Regions from separate parts of the Paenibacillus sp. HJGM_3 genome, predicted to be linked through region 2. Evidence: riboswitches for the same ligand, from Rfam matches in the RefSeq annotation. Region 2 holds a riboswitch; the other holds the start of a gene.

Region 1 (15,156 bases), on a different contig from region 2:
TCATCGGGTCCGCTCCTATCCCTTCGAGATGCCGGCGCTCTCGAACGTCGCCATCTCGTTCATGATCTTCATCGCCACCTCGACGATCGGGAAGCCGAGCGCCGCGCCCGTCCCTTCGCCGAGGCGCATCTCCATCTCCAGCATCGGCTTCAGCCCGATGCTCGCGAGGAGCTGTCGGTGGCCCTGCTCCTGCGACAAATGCGACGGCAGCATGTACGCCGCCGACGCAGGCGCCAGGCGGCTCGCCACGAGCGCGGCCGCCGATGAGATGAACCCGTCGATGACGACGGGGCAGCGGTGCGCGGCGGCGCCGAGGATGACGCCGACAAGGCCGGCGATCTCTAGGCCGCCGACCGCGGCCAGCGCGCCGAGCGCGTCACCGCCGCCGCCGAGCCGGTCGCGGTTCGCCTCGAGGGCGCGGCGCACGACGGCGGCCTTGTGCAGCCGCTTCGCCTCGTCGATGCCGGTGCCGCGCCCGACGATCGCTTCCGCGTCCGCACCGGTCAGCGCCGCGAGCAGCGCCGAGCTCGGCGTCGTGTTGCCGATGCCCATCTCGCCGGTCGCGAACAGCCGGTAGCCGCGCTCCGCGAGGTCGCGCACCGTCTCGAGCCCCGCGACGATCGCCTCGGCGGCTTCCTCGCGGCTCATCGCCGGGCCGGCGGCGATATTCGCCGTGCCGTACCGCACCTTGCGGCGCACGAGCTGCGGGTGCTCGATGTCGGCGTTCACGCCGACATCGACGCACACCACATCGGCGCCCGCATGACGGGCCAGCACGTTGACCGCCGCGCCGCCGTGCAGGAAGTTCAGCACCATCTGCGGCGTCACCTCGGGCGGGAAGGCGCTCACCCCCTCTACGCACACCCCGTGGTCGCCGGCCATGACAATGACCGCCTTGCGCGACAAGTCGGGCGATAGCGTGCCGGTGATACCGGCCACCTGCCGCGCGATCTCCTCGAGCCGCCCAAGGCTGCCCGGCGGCTTCGTCAGCTGATCGAGCCGCTCGCCGGCGGCTTGCACCATCGCGGCATCGATCGGTCCGATGCGCCCGATCGCCTCCGCCACCAGCCGCTCCTTCTCTCCTCGCGATCGAGCCTCACTCGTTCGTTCCCCTTGATCCATCTCTGTAACCCCCGATCCTAATAGCTCTGAGGAATCCATTTCCACAAAAAATAGAAGCAATAACTGAACATTTTTCCTCTATGGCATGCGAAACCCGATGTTCCTTATCCATAAAGGATATTTTTCCATCTATTTCGTCCCATTGAAGAGACCTCGCACCTACCCCGAGGGCTGCAGCATAATCTGCGGCGCCCCGCTCACCGGATGCGCCAGGATGATCGGCTCCGTCCCGTAGACGTCGGCGATCAGCTCGCGGCGCATCACCTCGACCGGCGTGCCGACCTGCGCGACGGCGCCGCCGTGCAGCACGAGCAGCCGGTCGCAATATTGCGCCGCCAGGTTCAAGTCGTGCAGCACCGCCACGACCGTGAGGTCGGCTTCCCGCTGCCAACGGCGGACAGCGTCCATCATCTGCAGCTGGTAGCCGATGTCGAGGTACGTCGTCGGCTCGTCGAGCAGGAGCAGCTTCGGCTGCTGCGCCATCACCTTGGCCAGCGCCACGCGCTGCCGCTCGCCGCCGCTCAGATGCTCCAGCGTCCGCTCCGCTAGAGCGTCTAGGCTCAGCTTCGCCATAATCGCATCGACCAGCGACGCGGTATCCTCCCGCTCCTCGCCGAGCCAGTTCTGGAACGGGAAGCGGCCCATCTCGACCACGTCGCGTACGGTGAAGCCGATCGGCGGCAGCGCGTCCTGCTGCAGCACGGCGACCCAACGCGCCAGCTCCTTGCGCGAATACGCATGAACCGCGCGCCCGTCGAGCTCCACGGTGCCGGAATCGGCCGCTTCCAGGCCCGACAGCAGCTTCAGCAGCGTCGACTTCCCGCTCCCGTTCGGCCCGATGATGCCGAACAGCTCGCCTCGGCCGACCGTGAACCCGACATCCCTCAGAATAAGCTGCCGGTCGAACGATTTGGTTGCCCGTTGTACGGTGATCATGACGCTCCCTCCTCAGCCTCTCAGCGTTTTCTTGTGCTTGCTCAGCAAATAGGCGAAGAACGGCGCGCCCAGGAACGCCGTGACCACTCCGAGCGGGATTTCCGTAGGACTAAGCGCCATCCGCGCGATCGTATCCGCCCACAGCACATAGATGCCGCCCGCGATCATGGACAGCGGAATAATGAGCCGATAATCCGGACCGACGAGGAGCCGGACGAGATGCGGCGTGATGAGCCCGACGAACCCGATCACCCCGGACACCGAGACGGCGGCCGCCGTCAGCAGCGTGGAGAAGATCAGAATGATCTTCTTCGTCCGCTCCACCGGCACCCCCAGATGCGCCGCCTGCCTTTCGCCCAAGGCGAACAAGTTCAGCGACCGGGAATACATAACCAGGACGATGAATCCTAAGATCAAGTACGGCAGTACGACCCCCGTAAACTTCCAGCCTCTCAGCGCCAAGCTGCCCATCAGCCAGAACAGGATCTCGTTCACCACCCGGTTCGACATCGACACCATGAACGACACGATCGCCCCGAGGAAGGCGGACACGACGACGCCGGATAAAATAATCGTCTCCAGCTGGAATTTGCCGTTGAAATTGGCCAGCCGGAACACGATCCACAGGCTGACCAAGCCGGTCACGAACGCCACCATCGGCACCGTCCATTGCCCGAAGAGCGCAAACTGCAGGCCGAATAAAATCAGGAATGCCGCCCCCACGGATGCTCCCGAAGCGACGCCCAGCGTATACGGATCGGCCAGCGGGTTGCGAAGCACACCCTGATAGCCCGCCCCGGCCAGGGACAGCGCCGCGCCCACCAGAATGCCGAGCATAATGCGAGGGAAACGGACCTTCAGCACGATTTGCTCGGAAGAGTCCGGCCAAGTCGGATGCACCCAGTCTCCTAGTACCGGTATATGATGCAGCAGAATGAGCCATACGTCGCTGATCGGCAGCCGTGCCGAGCCCATCGACAAGCTGATCACCAGAGAGAGAACAAGGAGAAGCATGCCTGCTCCTCCCCAACCCAACAGCTTTTTCTTCATGTTTATTTCACCAGATCGGGATAAATGGCCTTGGCGATTTCATAGAGGCCTTGCGTGATGCGCGGACCCGGACGCGACAGCAGGTTGTCGTCCAACCCGGCCACCCGGTTGTTCGCAATTGCGCTGATTTTGTCCCAGCCGCTGCGGCCGCGGATCGTCTTCTCCAGATCGGGCACGCCCTTCGCGAACAGAATGACGTCCGGGTTCGACTGGATGATTTTCTCCTCGCTGATCTGCTTCCAGCCGGTCAAGTCGGAGGCTACGTTCACCCCGCCCGCGATCGTGATGAGATCGTCCATGAACTCCCCTTTGCCGACCGTCCAGCCCGGGGAGAACTCGATGTACACCTTCTTCTTTTGGTCGTCCTTCAGCCCTTTGACCGCATCGACGACCTTTTGCTTCTCGGCCTTCATCTGGGCAATCACTTTGTCCGCTTGCTCCTGCGTATCGGTAATGCGGCCGTACAGCGCAATGCGCTCGATCGCCTGATCCACCGTCTTCGGCTCTACCGAGAACAAGTTCATCTTGAGCTCGGTCAGCTTCTCGACCGATTTTTTGTTGAGCGACAGGCCGGCAAACACGATGTCGGGATTGGCCGCTAGAATCGCTTCGGAATTGCCCTGCAGGTTGCCCATCTTCGGCTTTGTCTTTGCTTCCGCCGGGTAGTCGTCGTAGTCGGTGACGCCTACGATTTTGCTGCCCAGGCCCAGGGCGAACAGCACTTCGGTCTCGCTCGGCGAGAGCGAGACGATCCGCTCCGGGGCTTTGGCGAACGTCACTTCTTTGCCCGAAGCGTCCTTGACAGTCAGCGGATATACCGTCTTCTTACTGTTAGCACTTGCCGTAGCCGTCGGCGTCGCAGTCGCCGAGGCGTTCGGCGTTGCGGCAGCCTTTGCCGGGTCCTGCACACCGGTCGGCGCCCCTCCCTTGTCCCCGCAGCCTGCAGCCAGACCCATCAGCAGCGCCGCCGCCAATACCAGATACCGTGTTTTCTTCATCCTTCTCGCTCCCCATTCTTGCCTTTATAGTTGAGAGCTTGGTCTACCGAATCGCCATGGACAAAAAAGCATGATAGGAAATACAAAATACAAAAACCTCTATCCGGTCGGACAGAGGTTCAGCAAATCAAGGGAGACGTCTTGCCTCGCGCCGTGAGGCGCAAATGCAACACTAGCATTCCTGCTCCTGATTCAGCCGGTCCTTTTCCTCGAAGGATTCCATGTGCTTTTCCCTATCCAGGCAGGTCTCCTGACTTGTAGGTTCCGATCTTCCTCGCCTTCCCATCCGGACGGACAGTGGCCTTGTGAGGAACATCCCTAGCTTACAGTGGCGGGACCGTGTCGGATTCTCACCGACTTCCCTTTTAACCCCGATCTCCGGTTGAATATGCATCCGGACATGCGCGGCACCTGGCAGGTATTCCAAGTATTCGTTTGACTAAGCTTCCACGCTATGAATTATAGTGCATGCCCCTGAATCTGGCAAGTGTGGAGATAGAGTCCGCCGGCGGCGACTAAAATAAGCCAGGACGTGACATCCTACAAACGAGCAACCACTTCATAGCGAAAGGGGAATGTCCCAGTGACGACGTCCAAAGCACGCCGAGAGAATTTGGTGAAGATGCGCAAGCAAACTCAACATCCCCACGGGAAAGTGAAATCCCTGAAGGAGCTCTCCGAAGAGTAGACGCCTAGCCGCTCATGAGGCATGATTGCTTTACGGCCGGCGGAGCTTACGGCTCCCCGGCTTTTTTATCAAATCAGAATTTAATAATCACAGGGTCGCCGCAAAGTACGGGGTATTTTGGGTTGCCTGCATAGCCGACTCGCCGTGTCTACTAATCCTCCGCTTTCATAGAATACTAGGGAAGTCGACGGACAAGGAGGGTGAACGATGAACCGGACTCATTTTAAGACATTTCGCTTCCGGATCGGCAAGAACAAGTTCCTCGTCATCAAAATTCAGCAATCGGCTACGGCCAAAACGGAGAGCGGGAATGCCTTAGCGAGTAACGCCTTGAACGTTAAAATTCTCAAAGAAGTGCTGCGTAATCGCCGTCGTCGTCGCTAGCAATCCCCTCTCTCCATCGCGCTTGAAAGGGGGTGACCACTATGCCGCGCTCTAAAAAAAACAATGTGCAAAAATGGGGGAAAGGCAATACGAAAATCAAGACGAAGCAGTCCGCCAGCGCCTCCATCAACCAAGGGGGCAATGCATTCGCCATCAACGCTGTCGACATTGGCGTCGTCCGCATCCGTCCGCAATAATAACGGCCCAAGCCCGTCCGGGACTTCACCCTCCGGACGGGCTTTACTTCGTTTAGGCAGCCCGCCCGTTCACGATCCGATTGAACGAGTGAACGGTCAAGCCATAGTAGACGGCATAGATGAGCGCATACAGCGAGAGCGATGTGACGATTGGTACCGTCAGGTTCACATCGATCAGCCCGCTGAGCACGGTCGTGAGCCGAGACATCAGCACGATGCTGTGTGTCAGGCCGACGAGGAGCGGCAGCGCGAACACGAACAGCGTCTGCTTAGCGATCGAACCGTGTATCGCCCGGCGGCTCACGCCGATCTTGCGCAGGATGGCGTACCGGTCCTTCTCGGCATGCGCATCGGTCAGCTGCTTGAAGTAGATGACGCTGCCCGTCGCGGCCAGAAAGACGAGGCCGAGGAAAGCGAAGATGAACATGTCGAGACCGGCGCTCTCAAGCCCTGCCTTGTAGAATGTGGCGTAGGAGGACAGCTGCGCCTTGTCCGCCTCCGGCATGCGCATCAATTGCTCGCCGGTCGCTTCGGCCTGAGACTCGTCCTGGACCTCATAGGCCCGGTATACCACAGGCGGCACCTGCTTCGCCATCTCGGCGAACCGTGCATCGTTCACCACGAAGTAAAAGTCCGGGAACTTCCAGTTGATAACCCGGTCCTCCGTCAAATCCCCGAACGTTAGGGTCAGACTGCCTCCCGGCAACTCTGGCTGCAGCGTCTTGCCCTGAAAGTCGCGGTTTGTGAAGCCGGTGTACATAGGCCGGATGGCGATTAGTTCCCACTCGGCAGGCGGTGCGAGCATCCTGCTTTTACCAAGAGCTTGCTGCAAGCGATTGTAGGTGCTCACTGAGAGGAAGTTGAGCGGACGTTCGTCGACCTCGTAATAGCGGCTCGGCAGCATAGTCGGGTCCGAGAACGCACCTTTTGTCTTCACGACCGGAACGTCCACTTGGGCCACCACCGGATGGGATGTATCGCTGCGAATGATCCGTTCGACCTGTGCATCGAAGGCTTCACCCTGGGATAAATGCATGTAGCTGAACGGAGCCTTCCGCTCCTGGGTAATCTTGTTGCTGTAGAACTCGCTGAAGCTGGCGCCGCTAAGCAGCATCGTGAGCGTGCTGAGCAAGGTCACCATGGCGAGTGTCCGGGCGTTGCCGTTCATCCTGTACAGCAACTGAGAGATGCTGACAAGGTTCATGCCCTTGTAGTACAGCGGCTTGTGGCCGCGCGCCCGCTTCAGCACGTAGATCGTAAGAGATCGGAACAGCAGGAACGTGCCCACGATTAGGGTCGCTAGCAAAAGGACAATATTCGTTGTAAATTCGGCATTGGACTGAATATCCCGACCTGAGATCCAGTAGGCAAACCCGATGAACAGCACGGCTAGGACGGCCGTGACGAATTTGGCTTTGGGCTCCTGCTCCCCCTCCTTGTCCGCCTGGAACAGCTGAATCAGCTTGAACCTATAGATGAGCCGGTAGCTGTTGATCGACGTCAAGAGCTGAATGACCGCGAACACGAGTACGGTATTGGCGATCGCATGGGGCGAGATCCTGAAGCTCACGTGCCCCTCTATCCCCATAACCTTCAGCAGAATCATCGTGAACAGCTTGGACGAAAATGCTCCCAGTACGATACCCGCCACGATGGCGATCGCGCCCATGATGACGTTCTCGTAGAAAAGCATCCGCCCGATCGTTTTCTTCCGCATGCCCAGCAGCGCGTATAGGCCGACCTCCTTCTTGCGCTTGCGAGTGAAGAAGGCGTTCGAGTACCAGACGAACACGACGACGAACAGGAGGAGCAGGAGCGAAGCTTGCAGGAAAATGGAGCGGACGACGTTGGCCGGCATCGTGCTGGCGGCTATGTCTCCGCTGTACCGCAGCGAGACGAACGTAAAATAGATCACGACGCTGAAAATAAGCGAGAAAAAGTAGATCAGGTAGTTTTTGATATTGCCGAGTATGTTTTTGCGCGCAAGACTAAACAGCGTCACTCGTCCCACCCCCAAGCACGATCAGCACATCGAGCACCTGCTTGTAAAATTGTGTCCGGGCCGCATTGCCCCTCGCGAGCTCGGTGAACATGCGGCCGTCCTTGATGAACATCACCCGTCCGCAATAGCTCGCGGCGAAGGCGTCGTGCGTCACCATCAGAATTGTCGCCCGGTCGCGCATGTTCAAGTCCTTCAAGCACTCGAGCAGCTCCGTCGCCGATTTCGAATCCAGCGCGCCCGTAGGCTCATCGGCGAGCAGCAGGCTCGGCTTCGTGATTATCGCCCGGCAAGCCGCGGTCCGCTGCTTCTGGCCGCCCGAGATTTGGTACGGATACTGCTCCAGAACGGCCCCGATGCCGAAGCGCTCGGCCAGCGCCTGGACGCGGCGATCGATATCGCCCGGCTCGCGCTTCGCGAGGGCGAGCGGCAGCATGATGTTCTCCCGAACCGTCAGGGTGTCGAGCAGGTTGTAATCCTGGAACAGGAAGCCGAGCTTCTCCCGGCGGAACTCGGCAAGCGCTTCTTCCTTCATGTCGAGGATGCTCGCTCCGTCGATGGCGATCTCCCCGGACGTGGCCTGATCGATCGTGGCGAGCACGTTCAGCAGCGTCGTCTTGCCGGAGCCGGACGGCCCCATAATGCCGACGAATTCTCCTTCGCGCACGGTCAGGTCGATCTCCTCCAACGCGGTGACGACGTTGCCTTTCGTCCCATATACTTTTCGCAGATTCCTTGCTTCTACTATCGATTTCATCGTACAGCCCTCCCCATCGTTGGCCGAAGTTCCTACATGCCTTCGTTCTGGCTCTATCGTACCTTCTCACCTGCAGGCCGGCCATTGAACAGGCTTACAAGTTACGGCGGCAACCTTACAACATTGTAACCTGCCCGCCCCGGATATCGTTTACAATAGGAGCATCACGCCAATGCTAATCGGATCCGGACTCCGGCCGATAGGAGGACATGACGGATGAAAATCATGATCGTGGAAGACGAGCGCACCATTGCCGAACTGGTCGGCGAAACCGTACAGAAATGGGGCTTCACCCCTGTGCTGGCCCAAGACTTCGAGCAGGTGCTGCAGACGTTCGTGAGGGAAGAGCCGCAGCTCGTGCTGATGGATGTGAACTTGCCCGCCTTCGACGGGTTCTATTGGTGCCGGCAAATCCGTCAATTGTCTCAAGTGCCGATGATCTTCGTCTCCTCGCGGACGACCCCGATGGATATGATCATGGCGATGAACATGGGTGGCGACGATTACATCCAGAAGCCGTTCTATCCCGACGTGCTGATGGCCAAGATCAACGCCTTGCTCCGGCGCGCCTACTCGTACATGGAGATCAGCTCCGACGTGCTGGAGCATAACGGCGTCGTGCTGAATTTGCGGGACGGCACCGCCTTGTGCGGGGAACAGAAGATCGAGCTGACGAAGAACGAGTTCAAAATATTGGGCATCCTGCTGCGCCAGCACGGTACGATCGTCAGCCGGGATAAGCTCATGCGCAGCCTCTGGGAGGACGAGAGCTTCGTTGACGACAATACGCTCACCGTCAATATGACCCGGCTGCGCAAAAAGATGGACGAGCTCGGCAAGCTCGGCTTCATCGAGACACGGAAAGGACAAGGGTATATCATTCCATGAGCTTCTATCGTTATGTATGGGACAAGCGGTTCTTTCTCCTCTTTACGATGTTGGTTCTGATGTTCGAATCGCTGCTCATGTACGTGAGCGGCACCCGGGAATCGTCCGCAACGCTTAGCAACATCGCGTATGCGAACGCGGGCGTCTTGTTCGCCGCCATCGTCTATCTCGCGGCGGGCTACTTCTACCGGCGGCCGTTCTATCGGGAGCTGGAAGCGGTAATCCGACATTTGACCCATCCCCCCGCCGCAGGTGCCGGCACGGCTGCGACCGTCATCCCTGCCCTGCCGGAACCGCAGACCGCCGGTCAAGCGGTATACCTCGAGCTGCTGAACCAGCTTCAGCGCGATCATGCGGAGAAGCTCGGCCAGCTGATGCAGGAGAAGCGCAGCCATCAAGATTTTATTATGTCCTGGATTCATGAAGTCAAGCTCCCGATCGCCGCCAGCCGGCTCGTCCTGCTGCACAGCGGGGGCAAGTCGGTCGACTATATCGTGGACAAGCTCGAAGACGAGCTGGACAAGATCGACCATTACGTCGAACAAGCACTCTACTACTCCCGCATCGACTCGTTCTCGAGAGATTATCTGATCACGGAGATCGAGCTAGGGTCCATCGTGAAAGAGAGTGTGAAGAAGGCGGCCAAGCTGTTCATCACCAAGCGCATCCGGTTCCGGATGGAGGAGGAGCCGAAGCGTGTCTACAGCGACGCCAAATGGCTCGGGTATATCCTCGACCAGCTCCTCTCGAACGGGGTCAAATATACGGAAGCAGGCGGCGAGCTCTCCGTCCGCTTCGAGGAAGACGCCCGGGAGCGGAGGCTGATCGTGCAGGATACCGGGATCGGCATTGCGCCTCAGGACCTGCACCGCGTGTTCGACAAAGGCTTCACCGGGTCCAATGGACGCACCCACGCCAAGTCGACGGGGATGGGACTGTACTTGGCCAAGCAAATGGCGCTCAAGCTAGGGCACGACCTCTCGATCGAGTCGCAGGAGGGCGTCTATACGCGGGTTACCGTCCATTTTCCGAAAATCCGCACGCTCTATACCAGGGCGGATTCGTAATGCCGCCGTGAAACCAAACGGGCCACCGCCCCGATTCCCGAGACGGTGACCCTATAGGCAGGCGCCTGCTATTTCTCCATAATCGCCTTCAACACTTGCTTCGATTTCTCCTTGTCCTTCGCACGGAACGGGACGAACGCCATGACTTCGCCGCCCTTGTAGCCGAGATCCTTCAGCCACTTCGTGTTCGTGACCGGCACGCCGTACAGCACATCCTTGTACACCCCGGCCGGGTAATCCGCCTTCTTGAACGTATCGTCCAGGCTGATGTAGCCCTCCTGGCTCGCGAACGCGTCGAACTGCTGCTTCGGCACGACGAACAGTCCGTTCTCTCCGGCCGCCAGCTCTACGATCAGCTTGTCCATATTGAACATCGGGCTGACGAATACTTCCACGGTAGGCTGCTCGCCCACCTTCTCCTTGAGGGACGCTTCCATCTCCTCGCTTTTGTTAAACGGCGAATTCTCGGGAAACATGACGAATACCGGCACGTCCGATTTCGGTCCGCCACAGCCGGCCAGCAGGCCTACGACCATCATCAGTACAAGGGCAAGCGAAATTTTTTTCTTCCACATGATCCGTTTCTCCCCTCAGGCTCGTCTCCGGTTGAATCTCTCTCTTCCAACTATCAACCCTATCATATCATATCGGACACCGGCGGGAAAACGTGAGGAATCTTCCACCGCAGCGGCCGAATGCAACAATAAAAGCCCGTCTTCGCCGGCAAGCGAAAACGGGCATGGGTTCGTGCTGAGCAGCGCGGTCTACTTGGACTGGCGCATGTATTCGTTGATTTTCTCATCCAGCTTCCGGCTGATCTCGACGACAATCTCAGCGGTCAGGGACTGATTCTCCATGAACGCCTGCTCCATGGACCTGCGCAGATCGACAATTTCTTCTTCGAGCGATCTGCGTTCCGGCTCCGCGGGCTTGGAGGCCAACTTCTTCACCTGGTACGACCATCGAATCGGCTGGGAAGGCTCCCGGACTAGCGTGGGCTGGGATAACCGAACCATGTTTGTTTCATAATACATAGAAATCCCTCCTCCCGCTTCAATCTTTTAGACAAAGATCGTGAAGAAACCCCACAAAGCGACGTGTACATACGCAGCATTTTCCTTTACCTTTGCGGGGGCCCCGGGCAAGCTGACGTGCAGCTAAGTCCAATATACCAGAATTTGCCCGATTGAGGGAGTGCCTAATGTACTATCCATTGCAAAATTCGCCAGTTATCCCACTCTGATTTTGTCGACGAAGCTTCCGATGCGGTCGAGCGCTTCGGTCAGCTGAGACGTAGAAGTCGCATAAGAACAACGGATGTAGCCTTCTCCGCCTTGTCCGAATACGTGTCCGGGAACCGCCGCGACCTTGCCTTCATACAACAGCCGCTGACAAAATTCCTCCGAGGTCAAGCCTGTCGATTCGACAGACGGGAACGCATAAAACGCGCCTTTCGGCTCATGGCACTCCAGGCCGATCTCGCGAAAGCCCCGGACGACAAGCCGGCGCCGCTGGTTATAAGCCTCAACCATGCGCTCCATCTCTTCCATGCCGCTGGTCAGCGCCGCGTAGGCGGCCACTTGCCCCATGACGGGCGCGCACATGACCGTGTACTGATGAATCTTGAGCATAGCGGCGATCAGCTCTCGGTGGCCGCACGCATAGCCCATCCGCCAGCCGGTCATGGCGAACGCCTTGGAGAAGCCGCTCACGAGGATGGTCCGGTCCTTCATGCCCGGTAAGGAAGCGAAGCTGACATGCTTCGAGCCGTACGTGAGCTCGGCATAGATCTCGTCGGAGATGACGATCAGATCGTTCTCCTCGACGACCTTCGCGATTGGCACCCAATCCTCGCGCGTCATGATACCGCCGGTCGGGTTGCTCGGGTAGCACAGGATGAGCACCTTGGACTTCGGCGTGATCTTGGCGCGGAGGGACTCGGCCGTCAGCTTGAAATCGTCCTTCGCGAACGTCTCGATGCCGACCGGGACACCTCCGGTGATCGTCGTAATCGGCGAATAGGAGATGTAGCACGGCTCCGGCACCAGGATCTCGTCCCCGGGGGAGATCAGTGCGCGCAGGGCCAGGTCGATCGCTTCGCTGCCGCCGATCGTGACGATAATCTCGTCCTTCGGCTCATAGGCGACGGCGAATTGACGGTGCAGGTACTCCGCGATCGCTTCGCGCAGCTCCGGCATCCCGGCGTTCGGCGTATAGGCGGTACGCCCCCGGTCGAGCGAATACACGCAGGCTTCGCGGATGCGCCACGGCGTGACGAAGTCGGGCTCGCCCACCCCTAGAGAGATAATGTCCTTGCTCCCGCTCACGAGATCAAAAAATTTGCGGATCCCCGATGGAGGAATATCGCGGACAACCGGCGACAAATAGTCGCTCATCGACTTGGAAGCAGCCGTTCCCGGCCGCAGTTCGTCCTGATTGATCATGGCCATCGCTTCCTTTATGGTGAAATCTGCATCCGGTGATCATCGACGTGTTCCTCGAAGATGATGCCGTCCTGCTTGTATTTTTTAAGGATGAAATGCGTCTTCGTCGACAGAACGCTCTCGATCGGCGACAGCTTGTTGGAGACGAACGCGGCGACTTCCTTCAAATTCTTGCCTTCTACCTCGACCAACAGGTCGTACGCGCCGGACATGAGGTAGACGGACTTCACCTCCGGGTACAGATACACCCGCTCGGCGATCGCATCGAACCCTCGGCCCCGTTCCGGCGTAATCTGGACTTCGATCAGCGCCGTCACCTTCTCCTCGTCGACCTTGCTCCAATTGACGATCGTCGCGTACTTCACGATCACGTGATCCGCTTCCATCTCGTCGATCGAATCCATGACCGCCTGTTGAGAAACGTCCAGCATCGTGGCGATGATATCGACGCCGCGACGGGCATCCTCCTTGAGCAGCTCCAGAATTTTATGCTTCAATTCGTTCATCCGGTCACCCTCCCCATTCTCTAAAGATCGAATACGGCGCGCCTTGCAAGTTGAGGCGATATCCTCCATCATACATCAAACCCAGTTCCATGCAAAGGGAAACCCCATAAAGAGAAAGGGGCGCTTCGCCACGCCCCAAGGGTTGTCAATATTGCCGCCCTTCTTCCTTATTCTTGAACATACCCGAATGGACAAGCTTGACCTCGATCTCCACGGAATCGAGCGAGTAGTCACGCAGCGGCATACTGCCGTTCGAGGTCAGCCGGCTCCAGGCCGGAAAGGCGTCATGGTACAGGACGTGCTCCAGTGTGTAAACATCGATCGATTGCTTCTTCCCGGCTTGGAACGTTTGCTCCAGCTGGGTGCGAATTTCCCGGGCCGTCTCCTGTCTGATCGATTCCTCGTCGATCGGCTGCAGGAGCGCGTTAATGGCGGCTTTACATGTGAACCGAATGGAGAAACCCGCCTTGTTGCCGTTCGCATGGGGCACTATCTTGGCCTTCATGTTTCGGATGGAGATGTTCGCTGCCGGTTTGCCATTTTGCTCGATGGTCACGGAAGCGTGTACCGAGCTTTGCTCGACCCAGCGCACGCCCACCAGCTTCTTGTAATCGAGCCACCCTTGCAAGCTCCCGTCTTTGATCGCGAAGACGCCTCCCGTGGCGAGCTTCGGGTCCGCGCGTTCGTCTTTTTTCCACTGATCCTCCACAATTTCGAGGGAAGGGAGAAGCAGCGTTTGTCCGGGCTCCCGCAGCTCGGTTACAACTTTGAACAACCGCAGGGGGCGGATGTCGGACTGCTGGATATACGTCTCGATCGGTGTATGCAGAATGGAAGCGAGCGGCGAGAGGTTGAAGAAGGGCGTCACGGAGAACACTTGATCTATCGGCTCCTTCGTTCCGTACACCCATTGCGTGTAGCGAGTCTCCCTGAACCGGATGAGCCCGTCCAAATAGGAGTGAATGCCGTGCTTCAGGGCATTCTCCGTGAACACGATGGCAGAGATGTGGCCATAAAACACTCTCTGTTGGGCCGTCTTGAACAGGCTGTCGATCGCGTCCGACATCGTCCTCCCCTCCGCACGCCCGGTCCAGACGCCCCCGGCCCGGCTAGGCTTGCCTCCTTCCTGTTTGGCCACTTTGGAGAAATCGAGCATTTGGGCGTATATCACATACTGGTCGTCCTTGTAATCGAACCCGAGTGCCGTGAAATAATCCGTATTCGCAATCGACTTCAAGTCCCAACATCCGCTAAGGACGAGCAGTAGCGGGAACAGGATCGCCAGCAGGCGCACCATGCGCTTCAATGGGATTCCCCGCCTTTCCGTGTGGGGTCCTCCGGATGTAGGAAGGAAGGCCGCCGCTTTTGCTTCTTCCAAGGGATGGCCAACACGCCAGCCGCCATTTCTCGGAATTTGGGCGGAGACAAGGGAGTGAGATACGGGACCCCGAACGATTCGAGCGTAGACAAGTACAGCGCGAGCCCGACGACGGATAACATGAACCCATACATCCCGAACATGAAGCAGACGACCAGGATGAGGAACCGCAGGACAGTAATGCTCCCGGCAAGCGATTGGCTGATCAAGGTGAACATGGACATCGTGGAGAGGGCGGCGACAACAAGGGTGACGGGACCCGTAATGCCCGCACTGATCGCGGCATCCCCTATGATCAGGCCGCCCACGACCGCAACCGTCTGACCGACCGCCTTGGGCAGCCGCAAACCCGCTTCTCGGAACAGCTCGAACAGGACGAGCATAAGGAAGAAGTCCATCGGACCGGATAACGGAAGCCCGATTCGGGCGGAAGAGATCGTTGCGAGCAGTGGAAACGGAATTTGGTCCAGATTGAAGCCCGACACCGCGATCCAGAACCCCGGAAGGAACAGGGCGACGCACATGCCGAACAAGCGCAGTACCCGTTCCAACGCCACATAATAGAAAGGCAGATGCACGTCTTCCGGCGACTTGAGAATTTCCAACAGATTGGTAGGCGCCATCACCGCCATCGGCGATCCGTCCACGAGAACGGCAAACCGGCCTCTTAACAAACTGTCGGCCACATAATCGGGCCGGCCGACGTAGCCGATTAGTGGAAACAAGGAGAATGCTCGGTCGG
Region 2 (15,156 bases):
CCAGCTTCCGGTCCATCTTGCCCAGCTTCTCGGACTGCCACAGCAGCTGTGTATACAGCTGGCGGAAAATCATGTTCCAGTCGTACCCGCTGTTCATCGGCATCCTCCCCTCGGGCGATAAGCTCGTCGCGAGCCGTATCATCCTATTGTATGACGGGAGGCCTGCCGGACATGACAATTGCGCTATCGCGGAGAAGCCAGCGGCACGAGGGGACCGGCTGTGCCCGCGGCTGTGCCCAAGGCTGGCGGAGCGGGTCCTGTATATTGGCCGGTATTGAAAAGGTTGGCTTGCGACTTGATAATCCCCGCCGTTCCGATCTGCAGGATGGATGAATTGGTAATTCCGCCGACCTTCAATTGCTGAATGACGATGGACTGATGGACGATGAGGTTCACTCCACAACCTCCTTCTTATTGCTGGAGTCGATGACGTCTTGGTCATTCGTCTTAGTGATGTTTCCGGGGTTATTCACAAGCGATGGTCCGAACGTATCACCGGTATTGAACGAATTGGCGCCTGCATACGTCTTGGATGAGCTGACCGGAGACAAAATAACGGCATCTCCGATCTGTACGATCGAGCTCGGGCCGACACTTAAGATTTTGATGTTTCCCACAATGGATGGCATGACAAACACCCTTCGCTCTTTAGTCCATATGCTAATGTATGTGGGTATCCGCCCACTGGTGCTTACCGATTTTATCGGAGGGATCGGTTTAAGCCCTTAGCACGCACTCGCTTCCCTTGATGCACATAAGCTAGTAGGAGAAGGTTAGGAGGGATGGAGATGGCCGACAATGGGAATCCATTCGGCAATTGGAAGCATTTCGAAGAGCTATTCAACGGAATCGCCTCGGCCCAGCAGGGGAAAGTTCCGGACATGGGCTGGGTAGACAAGTTCATACAGAACGTCATGAAGCAGACGGTGCCGGCCGCGCTGGGGAATGCCCTGAAACCTCAACAAGCCGCACCGGCCTCACCGGCCGGGCAGCTCGAGACGGAAGTTTTCGAAACGCATCGCAACGTCATTGTCCGGATCCGCATCCCAGCCCAAGTCAACCCACGCAATCTGCAGCTATTCGCCAATTCCAGCAAGGTCAAGATCGAGGGGCCCGGAAAAAACGTGCAATTCGTACGCCTCCCCGCGCTTGTGCATTCCAACTCCAGCAAAGCCGAATATCAAGACGGCATCCTGCAGCTGCAATTGCGCAAGAAAATGAATTCGGACCGGTTCGACGAGCTCTACATTCGGTTCCTCTAGGTAAGCCGAGTGTCGGAAGTGAGCAACGGCAAATGAACCGTGAACGTTGTTCCGGTCCCGAGCTCGCTCGATACATTCACCCGTCCCTTATGGTTCTCGATAATGCTGTAGCTGACCATGAGGCCGAGGCCGGTCCCCCGATCCTTGGTCGTGTAGAACGGTTGCCAGATCGTGGCCAGCTTGTCCTCGGGAATACCGCAGCCTTGATCGATGAAGGCAATCACCGCTTCCTCCTGATGCCGTTCTACTGTAACCCGCAACAGGCCGCCGTTCGGCATTGCCTCGATCGCATTCTTGATGAAATTGATAAACACTTGCTTGAGCTGATTCTCGTCGCATCGGATGTATAAAGGCTCCATGGCGGGAGTGTTCACGACTTGCACGTTATTCAGAATCGATTGCGGCTCCATGATGGACACGACCTGCTTCAGCAGCCCGCCCAGCTCGTGCTTGTGGAACGCATGGGCATGAGGTTTCGCGAGCAGCAGCAGCTCGTTCGTAATCTCCTCGATCCGGTTCAGCTCGGAGCGCATGATCGTGACGAATTCCTGTTTGTCCTTCATCTGCGAGCCCAGTAGCTGCAGGAAGCCCTTGATCGACGTCAGTGGATTGCGAATTTCATGGGCAATGCCGGCAGCCAGCTGACCGGCCATTAACAATTTCTCGGACCGAAGCATAAGCTCCTCGGTCTGTTTGCGTTCCGAGATATCCCTCGATACGCAGAGCAGCTCCGAGACAGCTCCGTCCGCGTCGCGAACCATCGAGATGATCGTTTCCATCCAGACATAGTGGCCGTCTTTGTGGCGGAACCTATAGGCATGAAGCGAAGGCTCCATTCCACGCTGGTACTGGGACTGGAAGTTTTGTTCCATGAGCAACAGATCGTCGGGGTGCATATACTGCTGCGTGTATTGGTCTCTTAGCTCTTCCTGGGCGTACCCTAACATGGTGGTGACGATGGAGGACATGTAGAGCAGCTTCCCGTCCAGCGCGCAACGGGCGATCAGATCGAACGAGTTCTCTTCGATAAGCTTGTACATCCCCTCGCTGGAACGCAGCTTCTCCAGGAGCCGCTTCTCCTGCGTAATGTCCTGCGCGATGCCGTAGACGCCCCTCGGCTCATGATCTACGAGTATGGGCAGCAAATAGACGCGGAACTCGATGAGCCCGCCGTTCTTGTGCTGTACCCTAGTATTGAACACCCGCGGCTGGCCCTTGACCGCCAGCAGGAATTGATCGTATGTAACGGCCCAGTCTTCCTGATACGTCCGGTTGATGAAGTTCGTCTGGAACAGCTCGCTTGCGGAATAGCCGGTGATCCGTTCGAAGGAGGCGTTGAGCGTCAGGAACCGAGCCTGCAAATCCAGGGAAAAGACGCCGTCGGGATGCTGTTCGAACAAGGACTTGTAGTGCTGCTTGCTTAAGACCAGCGCTTGTTCGAGCTTCGATTGATGCTCCAGCTCTCGAATTCGCTCCAGCGTAGGATCCGGGTAGTGTTGAATATCCTTAAACTGAATCAAATACCCGTCGCATCTTGAGTTGGACAAGACCACTTTCCGGCTGTACAGCTCCAAGTCGGAGTACCCTTTCTTGTGATACATTCGCACGGACCGTCCGGCCCCGCCTTCTACCAAGCAATCGAGCGGACTTGCGGCGCGGTCGCCGATCGTGAGCAACGCGGGCCCTACGGAGTGCGGCATGAGCCATTCCTGCTCCGCATACCCGGACATTTCGCACAGTGCCGTATTGACCGCTATCCAATTTCCGTGTATATCGATCCATCCGGCTGCCACAATGGACATTTGAACGAACGATTTGAAAATTTCACGTTCGTTTGCTAAGGATACAAGCTCCAACCTTCCCGCCCCCCGAAGTCGTCGCGTGTGAAAGTTCACATAGGCTTACATTTTCGCTATTTATATCTATAATCTTCTATAGATTAATCTAGGAATGCAAGACTTTTTTCTATATTTTCATATTTAAACAAAAATCGAGCTGCTTGAAACAAGCAGCTCGGCGTTGCGGCCAATCGTTTAGATCTCCCAATTTCCCCATTCCTGCTTTTGCCGTTCCCGGTCTTCCAGCCATTGCATCGTCTTAGCGTATAGCTCGGCTTTGCTGTTGCCGTCGGAATACGTATGGTTGGCTTGAAAGATCCACTCCAAATCGCACTGCCCCTCCGTACGCATCCAGAACACCTTCTGGTAGATGGAGCTGTAGTCCGGCGGAATCGTATCGTCCGATGTGCCATGCACGACGAGCACGTCTCCGGCAAACTTGCGTACTTGAGCAAGCGGTTGATGCGTCTTGAGCGATTCGAAAAATTCGGGCTGGAGGCTATAGCCGAGGTAATCGGCGGCGCCCTTCTGGACCGACTCGTCAAATGTCGACTGTCCGACGATCCGGACGATATCATTGAACGGATGGGCGACCGCGGACCAGAGCACAAGCGACTTCACTCGCTTGTCCTGGGCGGCCGTCAGGAGCGCCGCCGCACCGCCCAGACTGTGGCCGATCAGGATCAGCCGATTCGGGTCCACATAATCCACGTCGAGCAAGTAGTCCAGCACCGTACGCGTCTGCTCGATCATGGCCGTCAACCCGCCCGCTCCATAATCGCCCGTGCTCTCTCCACAGCCGGCGTAATCGAATCGGACGACGACGTACCCGGCGCGGCTGAACTGGCGGGCGGCATTCACGAACAGCCGATCGACGCCGATCCGATTGCCGACGAAGCCGTGGCACAGAACGACGGTGGCGCAGCGCTCCAAGGGAATCCCCCCTCGGCCTTCGCGGTTCGGGTAATGGATCGTCGCGCGCAGCTCGTCGTTTTTATAAGGGATCGTGATCGTATGCTCCATGTGGGAAACCTCCAGCTGTTTTTATCATATAACATCAGAATTAATAAGTTTTGAGCGAAGCTCAAAAATTCTGATGTTTCAAGAAAAGCTACCGCTAAAGCACGAATGCACTTCCTCGAATGGCTTCGATCAGAAAACTTTTCTTATAATTCCTATAAGATTACTATGCTTTAAAAGCATCGTATCATTCCGGCCGTCTCCTGTCAATGCTCTCCAATTTTCATTTTTTTATGAGTTTTCCTTGGCCTGTACAAGAGAAGCAGCCTTCCGGGATCCGGAAGGCTGTTTCGTTATAGGTTGACCCGCACCGGGCGTCCTTGTTTGGCCGATTCATAAGCGGCGATGGCGACCGCCGCGGATTTTAGGCCGTCTTCCCCGCTGATCGGCACCGGCACGCCGGCTCGCAGCGCCCTCACGAAATCGCGCACGAGCGGTCCGTCCATACCGTCGCCCCAGAACATGCGGGCGGTCTTGCCGCTCTCGCTGTAGTACGCCTCGTTCGCTTGAGCGAATCCGTCGAGGCTGATCACGCCCTTGGTGCCGATGATCTCCATCGTGACGTCGGCCCGGCCGTACCCGGCAGGCCGCGACCAGCTGGGATCGAGGATTCCCAGCACGCCGTTCGCGAACTTCACGTGAATCATGCCGGCGTCGTCGATCCCCAAGTTCTCGTGGAACAGCTCTCCGACTTCCGCATACACTTCCTCCGGCTCCGTGTTCAGGAACCAGTTCATCAAGTCCATCACGTGCACCGTGTGGTCGAGCACCGCTCCGCCTCCGGACAGCGCCGGATCGATGAACCAGCGTCCGGGCATCCGCCCGCGGTTCGTCCCCTTGATCGCGACGATGTCGCCGATCGCTCCGTCCTCGACGGCGGACTTCGCGTCCAGGACAGCCGCCAGGTAGCGGCAGGGGAACGCCGTCATCAGTTGCACGCCGTGCTCGCGGCACACCTCGATCATCCCGCGCATCTGCTCGGTTGAGACGCCAAGCGGCTTCTCGCACAGCACATGCTTGCCGGCACGCGCCGCATCGGCCGTGAACCGGCCGTGCTCGGCATTCTCCGAGCAAATCACGACCGCATCGATCGGCTCTGCCAGCAGCCTATCGTGATCGTCATAGTAGGGAAGTCCCCACTCTTCCACATGCGGGGCCACCCGCTCGTACACTGGGTCGTACAGACCGACCACCTGAACGTCGTCCAGCTTCATCAGCTCTCGTAAGTAGCTGTTCCCATGGGAATGGGCGAAACTGATCATTCCAATCCGCAGCTTCTTCATCGGGACACCTCCTCTAGCTTGCCGTCGAGCCGGACCGGCCGGCCGGTGCGCAGCGATTCGACGGCGGCGCACGCCAGCGTCACCGCCATCACCCCGTCATGCGCGTTGACGAGCGGCTCGTTACCCGTCTGCACGCAGTCAAGGAAATGCTCCAGCTGGACCTGGAACGGGTCCTTCAGCGCCGGCCGATTCGGGAACCCGACGCCCCTCAGCCGGAACGCGTCCGGGTCCGAGCGTTGAATGACGAGCGAACGGGTCTGCGTGCTGTCGTAGCGCAGCAGCCCTTGCGAACCGGCGAGCTCCACCTGGGTCAGGAACGGCCCCGGGTAGCCCCAGTACGCCTCCACATTCGCGATGGCCCCGTTCACGAAGCGGAGCGTGACCGACGCGTATTCGACCCCTTCCGCTTGCCGGCCGGAGGCGAAGACGCTCTTCACCTCGCCGATCGTCCAGCGGAGGAAGTCCAGATCGTGGATCATCAGATCGAGGATAATGCCGCCGCTTAGCGCCTTGTCCACGTACCAGCTGCCGGCGGGCGGGCATTTGCTGGCCCGCTTCGCATGGCTCACGCCAATCCGACCGATCGTACCGGCCGCCGCCTGCTGCCGGAGCTGGGCGTATTCCGGGAAGAAGCGCAGCACATGGGCCGCGAACAGCCGTACCCCGCTCCGCTCGCATGCCTCCTGCATGAGGCGGGCATCCTCAGGATTCAACGCGAGCGGCTTCTCGCAGATGATGTGCTTGCCTTGCGCTGCGGCGAGCAGCACGACTTCCTTGTGCAGATGTGTCGGCAGCGTCACACAGACGACTTCAGCATCCGTAGCCGCCAGCAGCTCCTCGTACGACGTGTACGGGGTTGCCCCATAACGGGAGGCACACTCCTGCAGCGCTCCCTCCGAACGGTTGCTGATCGCCACGAGCTCCGCCTCCGGCATCAGCTCGAACCGCTCCATGTACATCTTGCCCATTGTACCGCATCCGATGACGGCCACTTTCATTGGGCTTCCCCCTTTCCAATATTTCCTGCAAGCTGTTGCAGCGCCTCGCGTACCGGAGCTTCGATCTCCGGGAGGAGCCGGGACGGCATGTGGAAGTAGTACGTCGACGAGTCCGATTCGTAGCTATCCGTGCGAAGCTGATAAGCGAGAGGTACATAGCCGATCATGCCGTTGGAATACCCCATCGGCAGTACGTCGGCGTTCATCGCCTTCACGTACAGCCCATACTCGACGACGACCTCGGCGTTCATCGCCAGGAAGCTCAAGCCTTCGGCCACGTCTATCCGGACGAATTCCATCGTAAGCGTGGTGTCCCGGCGGTCGAATTGCTGCAGCATCGTTTGCGCCCACTCGTCGTGGGGCGATCCGGCTCGCTCGGCAAGCGCCTGCAGTTCCTCGCGTCCGGCGAGCGGTCTCAGCTGCAGCGGAATGGCCAGGCGCATGCTTGAGAACGGCGTCACGGCCAGCCGCTTCAGCGGCCGCTTCAGGACGCCAATGACGGAATCCGCCAGCCGCTCGCCGAAGTACGCCACCTTCTCCCGCGGCGTGGAAGCGGACGGATCGGCCGATTCCGTGTATACATTAATATCCGCGCAGCAGCCCTGCAGGAACAGGCAGACCGACCCGTCCAGCTCGCGCTCCAACCGCTCCATCGCATGTCCCGTGAATTCCGAGGACACCACGTTCTCATTCGTCGTCACGGGATGGCATGCATAGTGCACCATCAGCGCCTTCACCGAACCGTCGGTCCGGGCGAAGCGGATCACATTCACCTCATGATCGGCGATCCCGTCCGGGAATGCGCCCCCGACCACGCCTCCGTCGGCATATTTTCTCCGCTGCACCCCATTGCGGCACTCGCCCGACCCGCGCTCGACGGTCACCGGCTCCAGGCCGGCGAGAGCAGCTTCGACGGCCGTGTACAGCTGCCGCTCGAGCGCCTCGACGTAACCCGGATCCGGCGCGCCGAGCAGCCGATGGAACCGGAAGCTCGTCTGCGGGCCGGAATGGCTGTGGGTAGCGTTCAGGATGATACGCTCCGCGCTCAGGCCGAAGCGGGCCTGCAGCGTCTCCCGGATCGTCTCCATCCGGTCGGTCCCCCACCAGAGTAAGTCGGCAGACACGATGAGCACCGGCTCCCCCACCCGTTGGTCCGCGGCGTCGGCCTGCTGCAGGACGGCCGCGCGCAAATACAGGGATGTGTGTATCGCTTCATAAGGCTTATTCTCGCGGACGGCGAACCCGGCAAGCGGGATCGGCCGGTCCGGGGTAATATCGAATTTGGTACAGCCCAACAGCAGCTTCATCCGATTCGTTCCTCCCTGTCGTCTCTCGCAATCTCCTCTTCATACTAAACGACAAGAAGCTTGATTGCATGCCAATTATGCCGGGATGTGTGCCAAATTTTACAGACCCCTCCCGCTCCGCAGGAAAAGCCCGAACGGCTATTCATCCCGCTCGGGCTCTGTGCTACAATGGGCGTATAAACCTATGTGAAAACGCTTCAGGAGGATGTCCGATGTCCACTTTCCCGATCTATGAAGACGCGCTACAGCTCCGCAATGTGACGGAGGGCATGTTCCCTTTCTATATCGGCATCCATACGATCGACAGCTATCCGGTGCACCATCACGAATTTGCCGAGATCGGCCTCGTGTTCCGGGGCAAAGGCCGGATGTTCATCAACGGGGTCAAGCACGAGTTCCAGCCCGGCACCCTGTTCATGCTGCTGCCTCATCAGATCCATAACTTCTCGAACGATACCGACAGTTCGCTCGAGCTCGTCTGCTGCATGTTCGATATCGGCATTCTGACCGACGCGCTTCTCGAGCCGGAACTGAGCAGCCTGCTGCTCCGGATCGGGGACGACCTCCATCCGCATCTGCAGTTGAACGAAGCGTTGTTCGCCTCCGCCAAATCGATGATCGACGAGCTTCACCGCGAGTTCCAAGGCCACGAGCTGGGACGCAACAGCATCATTCGCGCCAAGCTGGTCGAGGTGCTCCTGCTGTTCATCCGCGCGCATGCCGGCATATCCCGCCCGCAAAAGCCCCTTGCGCCGGAGAAGAAGAAGGAGACGTGGAAGCTGATTCAGTACGTGAACACGCATTATATGGAGGACGAATTGACACTAGAGCATCTGGCCGCCATGTTCCAGGTGAGCGTGCCGTATATAAGCCGTTCGTTCAAGGAGCTCGTCGGACAAAGCTTCCTCAGCTACGTGCACGCATTACGCATCCGCCGAGCTTCGAGCTTGCTCGCGTCCACCGAGATGACGGTGTCCGACATCGCCGCCGAGGTCGGATTCGAGTCGTTCCGGACGTTCTCCCGGGTGTTCAAGGAGCTGAAGGGCGTAACCCCGTCGGAATTCCGCCATACGATAAGCGGTTTACAGACGTTCTCCTAGCGGACGGACGGGAACTCGAAATCTTCATCACGGAGCGCTTCGACATGCAGCGTCCGGACGTAGCCGTTGCCCTTCTTCGAGAAGAAGTCATGCTGCTTCGTCCGGGTGCTGATACCGTTGAACACGATCGGGTTGACCGGCTCTTCCGGGAAGTGCGGATCCAGGCCCAGGTTCATAAACGCCTTGTTCGCGTTGTACCGGACGTACGCCAGCACTTCCTCCTTCAGCCCGATGCCTGCGTACAGCTCTTCCGTATAGGCGGCTTCATTGACGTACAGCTCGTCGAACAGCTCCATCAGTTCCCGAATCGCCGCCTCCCGCTCGCCAGGCGTGAGCTGCCGGTAAACCTCCTGAGCCAGCGTCCCTACATACAGCCCGTGGATGCTCTCATCCCGCAGGATCAAGTCGATGATTTCCCCGCTGCTCGTCATTTTCCCTTGCCCCGCCAAGTACAACGGGTAGAAGAACCCGCTGTAGAACAAAAAGCTCTCCAGAAGCACCGATGCCGCCATAGCGACATAGAGCGACTGTGGACCCGTGATGGCCGAGTAAGCCGAGGAGATGCGCTTCGCCTTCAGCTGCAGGCGCGGATGGCTCTCGACCCAGCGGAATAGGTCGTCGATCTTCTCCGCGGTCGCGAGCGTCGTGAAGATGCTGCTGTACGACTTGGCGTGAATCTGCTCCATCATGCCCATAAACGACAGCACCGCCTTGCGCTGCAGGCCGTCTACATGCTCCACGATGCGCGGCATCCCTACGCCGCCTTGCACGGTGTCGAGCAGCGTCAGGCCCCCGAGCACCTTCATATAGACGTCCTGCTCGACGGGGCTCAGCTCGATCCACGCCATTATATCATCGGACAGAGGAATTTCTTCATCCGTCCAGAATTGCATTACATTTTGCTGCCAGAAGGCCAGTGTGAAATCGTCGTCCGGCCGGTTCCAATTGACGGCTTGCATGCGCGCTCCTCCTTTGTCCTGCTGCCTTAAACGGCGCAGCTCGTGCATTCTTCCACCGAGAGATGCTTCGTGCGGGTGTAGTACAACGACTTGAGCCCCTTGTGAGCCGCATAAATGTACATGCGCGCCAAGTCCCGCGTAGAGACGCTGCTGTTGACGTGGAGGATCGTGGAGATGCCCTGGTCGACATGCTGGCTGATCTCGGCGATCAGGTCGATGATCTTGAACTGGTCCATGTTGTAAGCCGATTTGTAATAAAACACATTATTCGGGGCCAAATACGGCATCGGGTAGTACGTCGTAGCATTCGCATATGTACGCGTCTCGATGAGCTCCACCACCGGCATTACGCTCGACGTCGCGTTCTGGATGTAAGAGATGCTCTGGGTCGGCGCGATCGCCAGCCGATAAGCGTGGTACAAGCCGTGACACCGCACCTGCTCCTTCAGCTCCGCCCAATCGGCCGGAGTCGGAATGGCCATACCCTCGAACAGCGACGCCACCTTCTCCGTACGGGGGAGGTAGTCCTGCTCGACATACTTGGCGAAATAGACGCCGGACGCATACTCCGACCGCTCGAAATCCTGGAACGTAACCCCCCGTTCCCGGGCGATCTCCATGCTCTTCTCGAGCGAGTAGTAGTTCATCATCATGAAGAACGTGCGGACGAAATCCTTTGCTTCCTCGCTCTCGTACGCGATGCGGTTTTTGGCCAAAAAGCCGTTCAAATTCATCGCCCCGAGGCCGACCGAATGCAGCTCCTTGTTCGCTTTGCGGACACCGGGCGCGTTCTCGATCTGCGAGAAGTCGCTCACGGTCGTCAGAGCTTCCATCCCGACGTGCACGGATTCGCGGATCGCCCGGCGCTCCATGACGTTCACGATGTTGAGCGAAGCCAGATTGCAGCTGATGTCGCGGCGAATGTGATCCGGCTGGTCGTAGTCGGTGATCGTGGACGTTTCTTGCAGTTGGAAAATTTCGGTGCACAGGTTGGACATCTTCACATCGCCGATCGCCTTCAAGGCGTGAGCGCGGTTCGCATTCGACTTGTTCATCATGTACGGATAGCCGGACTCCAGCTGGATCGAAGCGATCTTCGTCAGCATGTCTCGCGCGCTCATCACCGTTTTCTTCAGCACCGCCGGATTGGCGAGCAGTTCCTCATACATCGAATCGATGTCCAAGTCGTCCAGGTGCTTCCCATAGGCCTGATAGACGGAATAGGAGCCGAACACCGTAAGCGGCTTGTTCTCGGCGGCGAGCCGGTACAGCTTGTCCGGTACGATAAGCCCGATGGACAGCGTCTTGATGCGCGACTTTTCATCGGCGTTAATTTTTTTGCAATCGAGAAACTCCAGCACGTCCCAGCCGAAAATGTTGTAGTACGCCGCTCCGGAGCCTTTGCGCTGCCCCATCTGATCCGCGTAAGAGAATGCGTCCTCGAGCAGCTTCAGAATCGGCATGATGCCTTTCGCCGCGCCCTCCACGCCCTTGATGGGCTCGCCGCGCCCGCGCAGCTTGGACAAGTTCACGGCGACCCCGCCGCCGATCTTCGACAGCTGCATGCACGTGCAGAGCACATAATTGATCGAGTTGAGCGAATCGTCCATCTCCAGCAGGAAGCAGCTTACCATCTCGCCTCTGCGGCTCTTGCCCGCATTCAAGAATGTCGGTGTCGCCGGCTGCAGCCGCTGCTCGATCATGGCGAGCGCGATCCGTTTGGCCAGCTCCGCGTCCCCGTGCCCAAGGAAGAGCGCCACGATGGCTACCCGGTCTTCATAGCGCTCGAGATACTGGCTTTTGTCGTCCGTCTTGAGGGCGTAGTCCTTGTAAAACTTCGAGACCGCCATATACGACTGGAACCGGAAGCCCGCCTCGTCGGTCAGCCGATAGACGGCCTCGACTTGCTCGTATGTATAGCGCTCATACACGTTCGTATAATAGTGATGCCGGATCAAGTAGTCGAGCTTCTCCCGTAAGGATGGGAACTTCATTCGCTTCGTCTCCACTTCCTCCAGGAAGGCGGCGGCCGCCTCGCGGTCTTTCTCCAAATCGTAAAACCCATCTTCGGTCCGCTGCATCAGCTGGTTGTTCAATTCAATGTGCCGCAACGCGGTTCAACCCCTCTCGAAATCGTTCTACATCGGTAGACGTGCCGGACAGCTCGAATTTATGAACGATCGGGACGCCGAACTGCTCGGCGATGGCGTCGGCGCTGCCGGCGAACGATGCGCCCCAATTGCGGTTCCCGCTGGCCGATACCCCCCTCAGATGGGCACGGTTGCGATTCAGGAAGTTCATCACTTGGGCTGGTACATGACCGAACCCGGTCGTATACGTCACCATGACGAACGGCTCCTCAACCTGCTGCGACTCGGAGTCGTGCAATTTAAGCACATCGAGGCCGAGCTTCCTCACGAAACGCTCCACATTCCCCGTTCGGGAGTCATAGACGATTAACATGGCGAGCTTCACTCCCTCTAGCAATCTAGTATTTCATGCGTGCCCGATGGGCGATATCGACATCAAAAAGGCGCATCCGGCCTCCCCCGAGAGAAAGCCAGACACGCCCCGCATCTGCACGATGAAGCCGTCCGAACCCGCCGCTGTCCAACCGGCAGCAGCCCGAACCCAAATTCGTCCTTGCAAGCTTGTCCGACACATCCCCTATCTCCCGTAGGTACCGTTGTGTCTTCATGCGTGGGCAGGTCTCCTGGCTCCAGATTCATCGCAACCTTCCGCCTTCCCAGCCTTATGGCCAGTGGCATATCGAAGGAGCTTCTCTGTTACAGTGGCGGGACCGCATCGGATTCGCTGTTGCTCTACCGAATTTCCCTATTAAGCCTTGGCAGCCGATCGCTGCCAGGCACCCATACATGTCCATATGTAGTTGTCGAACTTCAGATTATATCAAGATATTGATTCTGTCAACCGCCAAGAAGAAAATAAAAAGATAAAAAAACTCCCGGGTAATTAAACCCGGAAGCCGGTAACTCAACGATCAATCGGTTTTGAACGTGACCTTTTTGCCAAGCGCTGTAGAAATTTGCTCCGCGTATGCGTCGAAGATCGCTTTCGCTTTATACGTATCGAGCAGTTCTTGCAAGTATTTCGGCCAGTTGCTGGAGTCTTTCTCCTCGAACAATACTTTCACTTGCTTAGCACGCATTTGGGTGCGGTAAGAGCCGATATCAAGCCCTACAGGAGGAACTACGTTCGTTCCGAGCAAGTAGTATTTGTTCTTCTTCATGGTGGCGAGAATTTCGCGGTCATGATCGGTTTCGCGCGGGTCGATGATTTGGATGCCGATTTGGTTGGATGGATCCTTCACGTTGTAGCTGAATACACTGCTCCAAATTTCCGTAAAGTTACCGTTGTCGCCGATGTCCTTCTTGATCGCATCCGGAATCAGAGTAACCTTGTTGCCTTCTTTCTTGTAATGCACGTTTTCTTTCCCGAAGTTGGTGAGCAGGTACCCTTCCGGCGTTGCAAGGTAATCGAGAATCTCGATGGTGCGCTCAATTTTTTTAGGATCCGCTTTTGCGTTGAACAGGAACGGTACGCCTGGCAGCGGCTCGTAGCTGACCGGCACGTCGCCCGCGATATGGAACGCCGCGAATTCGGCTTTTTGGTTGCCGGTTACTTCGCGCGTCTTTTTCTGAACGCTGTTGTTCGTATTGTCGAAGGCAATGTCGCGGACCGCCGAGTAGAAAATGCCGGCCTTGCCTTGTTGAATCTTCGTTAACTGCTCCCCGGATTTGTTCAGGAACCAGTCGGGATCGACCACCTTCATATCGAGCAGCTTGCGGATATCGTCCAGTACCTTGGCGGTGCGGACGTTCGTGCCGCTATCGATGAAATTGTTGTCTTTATCCACATAGAAGCTCGCAGGGACCAAGCCGTTCTTCACCCATTCCGGGAAGTCCCCGGTGATGGACGTTCCGGCGCCGGCAGTAGTGAACCCATACGTATCGTTCTTGCCGTTGCCGTCAGGATCGTTGAACGTAAACGCCTTCATGACCGCGACCATTTCGTCGTAGTTTGTCGGCACTTTCAGCTTGAGGCTAGGATCTTTCGCATTCAGCGCATCGATCCAGTCTTTCCGAACATAATAAGAGAAGTAGGCGTTTTTCTCGAAAGGTACAGGAGCGCGCATGAACTTGCCGCCGACTTGGTAACGCTTCATCTCCGTGTCGGTAACCCACTTGAAGTAGTTCGGCATCTTGGCCGGCGTCACATAATTCGTCATATCCATGAGAGCGCCGTCTGTGACGTACTTGGTCGTAGCGGTGCCCTCAGCCTGGAACATGTCAGGCGCGCTGCCCGAAGCAAGCAGCGTATTCAGCTTCTGCGTAAATTCCGGACCCATAGCCATATAGTCCAGCTTAATTTCTACGTTGAACTTTTCTTCTAGCGTCTTCTTGATAAAATCTTTATCCCCGGATGGAAGGCTGGAGTTGTTCGTCGGCGTACCGACCATCCAGCTGAGGGTCAGCTTTTCTTTGGTCGGGGCCGCAGATTTGGCCGGGCTGGAAGAGTTGCCTGGAGTAGGCGTCGCGGAGCCTGTATCCGATTTGCCGCAAGCGCTAAGAATGAGTGCCGATGCCATCGTTAATACTACGACTTGATTGAACCGCTTTTTCAACAAGATGACCTCCCTGGGATTCAAAATGTTTGATTTTTGTTTGTCTGTTCATACTGTGCACCTTTACTAGAAACCGCTTACAATCAATACCTATTATGTTGGAATATAAGCGACACCTCCAGCCGTAATTTATGGAAATACCACTGTATAACAATTTAGCGGATCTGTATTTTACATGTATAGAATTTATAAAAGTATATCCTGTACCTATCCTGTATGTAACTATAATATAGCATAAAGGTTTGTCTAGGCAACTACCTTTTTTACTATCTAAATCCTCCCTTCTCCGATATTAAGAGCAAGGGAGAATCTATAGTTATGGATTGGGTGATTCTTGTAATTAAAAAGCCCCCGGGTGTTAAAACCCGGGAGCCGTATTCGTGGAATATCAATCTGTTTTGAACGTAACCTTTTTGCCAAGAGCTGTGGAGATTTGCTCCGCGTATGCGTCGAAGATCGCTTTCGCTTTATACGTATCGAGCAATTCTTGCAGATATTTCGGCCAGTTGCTGGAATCTTTCTCTTCGAACAGCACTTTGACTTGCTTAGCCCGCATCTGAGTCCGGTATGAGCCGATATCCAGGCCTACAGGAGGTACGACGTTCGTACCGAGCAAGTAGTATTTGTTTTTCTTCATGGAAGCAAGGATAGCGCGGTCATGGTCCGTTTCGCGAGGATCTACGATTTGCAATCCGATCGTGTTGGAAGGATCCTTGACATTATAGCTGAATACGCCGCCCCATA

The links. A riboswitch is a leader RNA that binds a small molecule or an ion and turns the genes downstream of it on or off. The one in region 2 is predicted to bind cobalamin.
Region 1: it holds a riboswitch for cobalamin, as region 2 does, so the genes downstream of both, ACI5FR_RS22740 (ABC transporter substrate-binding protein) here and nrdI (class Ib ribonucleoside-diphosphate reductase assembly flavoprotein NrdI) in region 2, are expected to answer to the same signal.

Annotation. Positions count from the first base shown of each region.
Region 1 is NZ_JBJGED010000022.1:126,355-141,510, reverse strand. Features, by position in the region: partial or broken gene ACI5FR_RS22760 (bifunctional adenosylcobinamide kinase/adenosylcobinamide-phosphate guanylyltransferase) at 1-4, opposite strand, end outside; gene cobT (nicotinate-nucleotide--dimethylbenzimidazole phosphoribosyltransferase) at 16-1,023, opposite strand; gene ACI5FR_RS22750 (heme ABC transporter ATP-binding protein) at 1,282-2,058, opposite strand; gene ACI5FR_RS22745 (FecCD family ABC transporter permease) at 2,071-3,108, opposite strand; gene ACI5FR_RS22740 (ABC transporter substrate-binding protein) at 3,111-4,106, opposite strand; cobalamin riboswitch at 4,330-4,536, opposite strand; gene ACI5FR_RS22735 (DUF6254 family protein) at 4,690-4,794, shown strand; gene ACI5FR_RS22730 (hypothetical protein) at 5,002-5,178, shown strand; gene ACI5FR_RS22725 (hypothetical protein) at 5,220-5,375, shown strand; gene ACI5FR_RS22720 (FtsX-like permease family protein) at 5,428-7,377, opposite strand; gene ACI5FR_RS22715 (ABC transporter ATP-binding protein) at 7,364-8,131, opposite strand; gene ACI5FR_RS22710 (response regulator transcription factor) at 8,348-9,019, shown strand; gene ACI5FR_RS22705 (sensor histidine kinase) at 9,016-10,086, shown strand; gene ACI5FR_RS22700 (hypothetical protein) at 10,155-10,661, opposite strand; gene ACI5FR_RS22695 (aspartyl-phosphate phosphatase Spo0E family protein) at 10,851-11,120, opposite strand; gene ACI5FR_RS22690 (aminotransferase class I/II-fold pyridoxal phosphate-dependent enzyme) at 11,316-12,482, opposite strand; gene ACI5FR_RS22685 (Lrp/AsnC family transcriptional regulator) at 12,545-13,036, opposite strand; gene ACI5FR_RS22680 (Ger(x)C family spore germination protein) at 13,182-14,333, opposite strand; gene ACI5FR_RS22675 (spore germination protein) at 14,339-15,156, opposite strand, start outside.
Region 2 is NZ_JBJGED010000021.1:21,187-36,342, forward strand. Features, by position in the region: gene gerPC (spore germination protein GerPC) at 1-97, opposite strand, end outside; gene ACI5FR_RS21655 (spore germination protein GerPB) at 184-396, opposite strand; gene ACI5FR_RS21660 (spore germination protein) at 393-629, opposite strand; gene ACI5FR_RS21665 (Hsp20/alpha crystallin family protein) at 789-1,262, shown strand; gene ACI5FR_RS21670 (PAS domain S-box protein) at 1,259-3,118, opposite strand; gene ACI5FR_RS21675 (alpha/beta hydrolase family protein) at 3,296-4,123, opposite strand; gene ACI5FR_RS21680 (Gfo/Idh/MocA family protein) at 4,414-5,403, opposite strand; gene ACI5FR_RS21685 (Gfo/Idh/MocA family protein) at 5,400-6,401, opposite strand; gene ACI5FR_RS21690 (neutral/alkaline non-lysosomal ceramidase N-terminal domain-containing protein) at 6,398-7,708, opposite strand; gene ACI5FR_RS21695 (helix-turn-helix transcriptional regulator) at 7,921-8,808, shown strand; gene nrdF (class 1b ribonucleoside-diphosphate reductase subunit beta) at 8,805-9,767, opposite strand; gene nrdE (class 1b ribonucleoside-diphosphate reductase subunit alpha) at 9,794-11,878, opposite strand; gene nrdI (class Ib ribonucleoside-diphosphate reductase assembly flavoprotein NrdI) at 11,865-12,230, opposite strand; cobalamin riboswitch at 12,454-12,656, opposite strand; gene ACI5FR_RS21715 (type 2 periplasmic-binding domain-containing protein) at 12,769-14,412, opposite strand; gene ACI5FR_RS21720 (type 2 periplasmic-binding domain-containing protein) at 14,801-15,156, opposite strand, start outside.